Regions from separate parts of the Pseudomonas sp. Irchel s3b5 genome, predicted to be linked through region 1. Evidence: riboswitches for the same ligand, from Rfam matches in the RefSeq annotation. Region 1 holds a riboswitch; the other holds the start of a gene.
The links. Region 1 has a riboswitch for cobalamin ahead of CKW15_RS02210 (CbtB-domain containing protein). Riboswitches for the same ligand answer to the same signal wherever they lie in the genome.
Positions count from the first base shown of each region.

Region 2: linked by a shared signal. The riboswitch ahead of cobO (cob(I)yrinic acid a,c-diamide adenosyltransferase) and the one ahead of CKW15_RS02210 (CbtB-domain containing protein) in region 1 are both predicted to bind cobalamin.

Region 1 covers NZ_FYDY01000002.1:6,617-10,015, reverse strand. The annotation lists gene cobM (precorrin-4 C(11)-methyltransferase) at 1-531, opposite strand, end outside; gene CKW15_RS02220 (cobalamin biosynthesis protein) at 615-1,028, opposite strand; gene CKW15_RS02215 (CbtA family protein) at 1,025-1,738, opposite strand; gene CKW15_RS02210 (CbtB-domain containing protein) at 1,750-1,941, opposite strand; cobalamin riboswitch at 2,060-2,287, opposite strand; cobalamin riboswitch at 2,508-2,720, shown strand; gene cobW (cobalamin biosynthesis protein CobW) at 2,820-3,399, shown strand, end outside.
Region 2 covers NZ_FYDY01000021.1:64,336-67,734, forward strand. The annotation lists gene CKW15_RS20140 (sorbosone dehydrogenase family protein) at 1-1,033, opposite strand, end outside; gene CKW15_RS20145 (hypothetical protein) at 1,100-1,684, opposite strand; cobalamin riboswitch at 1,838-2,071, shown strand; gene cobO (cob(I)yrinic acid a,c-diamide adenosyltransferase) at 2,153-2,764, shown strand; gene CKW15_RS20155 (cobyrinate a,c-diamide synthase) at 2,761-3,399, shown strand, end outside.

The DNA of each region.
Region 1 (3,399 bases):
CGGCACGAGTTCCTCGACGATCTTTGTCAGATGATTAACCCCCAAATGAATCGCCATGGTCGCGCCATGCTGCGCCAGGCTGGAGAACTCTTCGCCCGGTGGCATGGCGGTCTTGTCGGCGTAGCGGGTCAGGATCACGCTTTGTGACACGTCCGGCAGGGTCAACTCCGCGCCCAGGAGTGCCGCGCAGGCGGCTGTTGCGGTGACGCCGGGCACGATTTCAAAAGGAATGTCGAGCTCACGCAAGTAGCGAATCTGCTCGCCAATCGCGCCATACAGGCTCGGATCGCCGGAGTGCACGCGTGCCACATCCTGACCGTTGGCATCGGCAGCTTTAATCAGCTCGATGATCTGTTCCAAGTGGAGTTCGGCGCTGTTGACCACCTGTTCGGCACAATGACCTTCCAGCACCGCAGCGGGCACCAGTGAACCGGCGTAGATGATCACCGGGCAGCTGCGAATCAGTCGTTGGCCTTTGACGGTGATCAGTTCGGGGTCGCCGGGACCAGCGCCAATAAAGTAGACGGTCATCGTCGGTTCCTGTGGGGAAAAGGGGCTGAACAGGGCTTCAGATGAAGAATGTTCATGATCGAGAGCGGGGATTATCGGTGTTTTCAGGCCGCGCCGGCCAATGCCAGGGTTGCCTGGGCATACTTTTGTCGCGGGATCAGCAGTTTTGCCGGGCCTTGGGCCAGTTGTTCAGCCAGAGCCAGCGCGGCGCTTTCCGCCACCCCGTAGCAACCGGTGCGTTCAAAGGCAATTTGCGATTGATGACTGAGTTGCGGTTCATAAGCGGCCAGCTGTTCACTGCTGAAATACTTTAATTCCAGGCCAAGCTGCTGTGCCAGCTCAATCAACGCAGGTTCGTCGCGCTTCAAATCGATGCTGGCCAGCGCCTTGATTTGATGACGTGCAATCTGGTGCGCCGCCAACGCTTGGTCGAGCAGCGCCAGCAACGTGCTGACGGGGCAGCCGCGCTGGCAACCCAGGCCGACTACAAACGTCGGCGCTGCGCTGTTTTCAGTCATGCGTGGTATTGACCATCGCTTTTGCGGCGGAACAACCAGGCGCTGATCAGGCCCAGGGCCAGCCAGAACGCAACGTTGGTCAACTGCGAAGCGATGTTGAACTGGGCTGCCAGCGCCTCTGGCGCAAGCATCGAATGCACTTCCGGTTGCGGTGCGCCAATCACATGGGGAACGGCGAGAATCGCCACACCCAGGACTTTCATCAGCCAGTGACGGCCGAAGACGATGAGGGCGATACCGACAGCCGTAGAAGCCGCAGTGCCGATCCACCACATCTGCCGTTGCGCCAGATCAGCCGCCGCTGTACCCGGCAGTTCCGGCGGCAGGCCGAGCGTCGGGGCAAGCACGAAGGTGGCATAACCGGCCAGGCCCCAGAGCAGGCCCTGTGACGTTTTGGTCGGTGCGCGCAAGGTGTACAGGCCCGCCAGCATCAGGGCGAAACCGACAGCCACCACCAGATTGCCGCCGGTGGTCGACAGCACGCGTTGCCAACCGTCTTCGGGTTCCCACGCTTCGGCATTGTGAGTGTGCGCGGCGACGGCGCCCTCGGTGTGCGCATGTTCGTGGACTTCAACAGCGACCGGTTCGGATTTTTCGTAGGTCTCGGCCTGCTGAATCAGCGGTGAGACCCAGAAGCTTTGCAGCAGGGTCAGCAGCAGGGCCGCCAGCAGACCGGTGAAACCTGCGGTTTGGGCAATACGCTTGATCATGTCGGCAGGTCTCAATGGCACGGGAACGCGGCGCTGTGACGGGTATCGTGCGCGGCATTGTGGACCGCTTCGATGTGCGAGAAACCGGCGAAATACACAAGGCAGGCACCGAGGATCGACGCGCAGATGGCTGCGGTCAGACGTTGGGTCAGGGTTGAAGTGCTGCTCGCGCTGGTGTGTTCGGCACTGCTGATGATCGACATGGCATTTCCCTCTAGTCTGTCAGCGGGGAATAAGGGCGCATGCAAAACCCCGCACGAACGGGCGCGCAGGGTTCAAACAGCGCCCGCCCACCGCGGGTTTGTTGTTCAGTGGCCGTACTGGTCACTTTGTGTTGCGGGCCGGTCTCCGGGCTCACGAGGGGCGCAAGGCATTTGCCTGAACCTGCAAGCATCACCTTCCCATGCCACATTGGCACAGTGGATCTGACGCTTCGCTCGCTTACCGTTGCGGGGGCAGCACCGGACTGACATGGCTTTAGAGTAAAGCACATGATTCACCGGTTTCCCGTTTCACCCTGTGAAGGGCACCCGTAACAAGGCGTGTAGGAGAGCATGGGCGAGGCGTTGGCGTCAATTGGCAGCGGTTCTTGTTTGGGCTTTGCACAAAACCCTGTGGCGAGGGGGCTTGCCCCCGTCGGGCTGCGAAGCGACCCCTTACATTTTTACAGACACACCTCTACTCAGAATCTGCGACGGCTTCGCCGCCGAACGGGGGCAAGCCCCCTCGCCACAGGGATCGCAAGCATTGACCCGCCCCAATACGATGCGTAGCCTTGCGCATTCGAGGTTCTTCGGCATTTGTCGAAGCTAAGAAGGGAACGCGGTCAATGCCGCGGCTGCCCCCGCAACTGTGAACGGTGATGTTCGCTGCCACGCCACTGCAGGCTCAACCTTGAGCCCGCGGGAAGGCGCAGCGAATGCCTGGCCCCAAGGCCGGCACACCGTCAGCCAGGAGACCTGCCTCGATACAGATTCTCACTACAACCGGGCGGGGTGATCCGGTGGCGAACGCTTCCGGCGCGTGTGCGCGTGGCCGGTTCTCGTCCCGTATGCCCGCCACCAAAGCCAAAGGGCATCCGATGAAAACACTGGCCAAACTTCCCGTCACCATCGTCACCGGTTTCCTCGGCTCGGGCAAAACCACCTTGCTGCGGCACATGCTCGACAACGCTCAGGGTCGCCGCATCGCGGTGATCGTCAACGAGTTCGGCGAGTTGGGTATCGACGGCGAAATCCTCAAACAGTGCTCCATCGGTTGCACCGAAGAAGAAGCCAACGGCCGCGTCTACGAATTGGCCAACGGCTGCCTGTGCTGCACCGTCCAGGAAGAATTCTTCCCGGTGATGCGCGAACTGGTCGCCCGTCGCGGCGATCTTGATCACATCCTCATCGAAACCTCGGGCCTGGCCCTGCCAAAACCGCTGGTGCAAGCCTTCCAGTGGCCGGAAATCCGCAGCGCCTGCACCGTCGACGCGGTGATCACCGTGGTCGATAGCCCGGCCGTCGCGGCTGGCACGTTCGCCGCGTTCCCGGATCAGGTCGACGCCCAGCGCAAACTCGATCCGAACCTGGACCACGAATCGCCGCTGCACGAACTGTTTGCAGACCAATTGGCCAGCGCCGACCTGGTGATCCTCAACAAAGCCGACCTGATCAACC
Region 2 (3,399 bases), on a different contig from region 1:
ACGTCAGGCCCAGTGAGGCCGTGTGTGGGCCGACGGCATAGTCCGGCTTGAGGGACTTGGCGACAAGATCCGGATTTTGCGGCTCGACGCGAACATCGACGTGCTGGCCGTAATAGCTGAACGGCCAGCCGTAGAAGGCGCCATCCTGCACCGAGGTGATGTAATCGGGCACCAGGTCGCTGCCGATGTCATCGCGCTCGTTGACGGCGGTCCATAGGGCGCCACTTTGCGGTTCCCAGGCCAGGCCATTGGGGTTGCGCAAGCCTGAAGCGAAAATCCGCTGGTTGCCGGTGGTGCGATCCACTTCCCAGATCGCGGCGCGACCTTCCTCTTTATCCATGCCGTTTTCGGCGACGTTGCTGTTGGAGCCCACGGTGACGTAGAGCTTGCGGCCATCCTTGCTGGCGATGACATTTTTGGTCCAGTGGTGATTCAACGGGCCTCCCGGCAAGTCGACCACTTTGATCGGTGGGGACTTGATTTCGGTATCGCCATGCTCATAGTGAAAGCGCAGCAGGCGGTCCGTGTCGGCCACGTAGAAGTCATTGCCGACCAGTGTCATACCGAACGGTGAATTGAGGTTCTCCAGAAACACGCTGCGGGTTTCGGCGATACCGTCGTGATCCTTGTCCCTCAGCAAGGTGATGCGGTTCGCGCTCGGCACGCCGGCCCCGGCGCGGCCCATCACTTTCTTGGTGATCCAGCCCTTGATGCCACTGCCATCATCGGGTTTGGCCGGGGCGTTGGTTTCGGCCACCAACACGTCGCCGTTTGGCAGTACATAGAGCCAGCGCGGGTGATCAAGGTCTTCGGCAAAAGCCGTCACTTGAGTGCCTGCGGCGGCAATGGGTTTCACGCCCGCAGGCCAGCCGATGGCGGGTGCGATGTTGACTGTCGGGATCAGGGTTTTACTGGGTTCGGGCAGTTGGGGAGATGGGCCGGTGCCGTCGGAGACTTGCAGGCTGGAGGTCTCGCCACAGGCGACGAGCCCTCCAGTGAGGGCGATAACGAAAACGAACGGGGCTGTGCGCATACTGATCTTCCCTATGAATGCCTTGTTCTCATCATAGAGAAGTGTTGCCTTTTGATGGTTCAACCTTCAGCCGTGCGCTTCCTTCAAAAGCACGGCAATACCGGGATGATAGTGGCCGGCTTCGTTGCGCAATTTGCGATAGGCGTAAGGGAAATACCAGGCAACGGCGCAGGTGTTTATTTTTTGCAGGTCATCGACCATGTCCTGGAGCTCTTCTGGCGTAGCACCTTGCTGGGCTTTTTGCGGTGCAGCGAACAGGCAGCCGAGTCTCAGGTCGCTGGCGTGGCTCACGCGTTTGGCGTCGCTGGTGATGTCGAGCAACGCCTGGGTCAGATCGAGACTGTTGACCCGTGGCCAGCGCTGGGTCGCCTGGAAATAGGCACGGGTTTCGGGCGAGGCAAGCAGCAGATCGGCGCGACTGTTGCGCTCGCCGTCTTCGGTTTGCTTGCGCGTTTGCGTGTGTTGCAGCGTGACCATTTCGGCCATCCAGGCGGCGGCTGAAAGCAGTCCCAGATTGGCTTTTTCGTCGTGCCAGTAGGGCGCGTCACCGTCACCGCGCACGGCATTGTAGCGGTCAATACAGTCGAACCAGCGTTCCAGTACCGGGCGCAGGAATTCCAGTTTTGGATTGCTGATGATCATGCCTTGCATGGGGCTCACCCTTGTTATTGTGTTGTGGGTTTGTGGCTATTTGATATCGCTGCTGGGGGCGAGGCACAAGATTGGCGTCAGAATATTGAGCGCCAGTCGATATTCCCATCCGACGTCCCGGCTTTAATTGACGCTCCACCCCCAACCCTCTAACCTTCGCGGCTTGTTTCAGGTGCTCTGTGGCTTGGGTCGACAGAGTGAAACAGGGAAGCCGGTGAATGAGCTCTTCAAACTGTTGAAGGTCATGATCCCGGCGCTGCCCCCGCAACGGTAAATGAGTGAAGACTGAGCTTTGAGCCACTGTATCGAGGGTCGATATGGGAAGGCGCGCAGTCGGGTGCAAACCGCTCATGAGCCCGGAGACCGGCCTGATTCATTCAACGGCATCACGGTGGGCGATGCCAGGCTTGTTGCCTTCTTTTTTTGTGCCTGCCCGCCGTTATTCCCGCCTCAACGGAGAGCTTCCCCATGACTGACACCCCCGATCGTGACGAACGCCACCTGGCGCGCATGCAGCGCAAAAAAGCGGTGATCGACGAACGCATCGCCAATTCCCCGAATGAATGCGGCCTGTTGCTGGTGCTGACCGGTAACGGCAAAGGCAAGAGCAGTTCGGCGTTCGGCATGCTCGCGCGCGCCATGGGCCACGGCATGCAATGCGGTGTGGTGCAGTTCATCAAGGGGCGTAACAGCACGGGCGAAGAGTTGTTCTTCCGCCGTTTCCCGGAGCAAGTGCGTTTCCATGTGATGGGCGAGGGCTTTACCTGGGAAACCCAGGATCGCCAGCGCGACATCGCCGCCGCCGAAGCGGCCTGGGAAGTGTCCCGCGAACTGCTGCGCGATCCGTCCGTCGGCCTGGTGGTGCTCGATGAATTGAACATCGCCCTCAAGCATGGCTACCTTGACCTCGATCAGGTGCTCAGCGATTTGCAGGCGCGGCCGCCGATGCAGCATGTGATCGTCACGGGCCGCGCCGCCAAGCCGGAAATGATCGAGATGGCCGACACCGCCACCGAAATGGGCATGCTCAAGCACGCCTTCCAGGCCGGCATCAAAGCGCAGAAAGGCGTCGAGCTGTGAATCAACCACGTCATTGCCCGGCGGTACTGATCGCCGCGCCGGCCTCCGGTCAGGGCAAGACCACCGTCACCGCCGCGCTCGCCCGTTTGCATCGCAACCAGGGGCGCAAGGTTCGCGTGTTCAAATGCGGGCCAGACTTTCTCGACCCGATGATTCTCGAGCGTGCCAGTGGTGCGCCGGTGTATCAACTGGACATGTGGATGGTGGGCGAGCAGGAAAGTCGCCGTCTGTTGTGGGAAGCCGCCGGCGAAGCCGACCTGATCCTGATCGAAGGCGTCATGGGTTTATTTGACGGAACGCCGTCCAGTGCGGATCTGGCGCGGCACTTCGGTGTGCCGGTGCTGGGCGTCATTGACGGCACCGCCATGGCCCAGACCTTCGGCGCATTGGCGTTGGGGCTGGCGCGTTATCAGCCGGACTTGCCGTTTGCCGGTGTGCTGGCCAACCGCGTCGGTACGTTGCGCCATGCGCAGTTGCTCGAAGGTAGCCTGACCGAGGGACTGCGTTGGTACGGCGCCTTGTCCCGGGAAACCGGAATCGAATTGCCGAGTCGGCACCTCGGTCTGGTGCAGGCCAGTGAATTGAACGATCTCGATGTGCGCCTCGATGCGGCCGCCGATGCCTTGGCCAGCAGT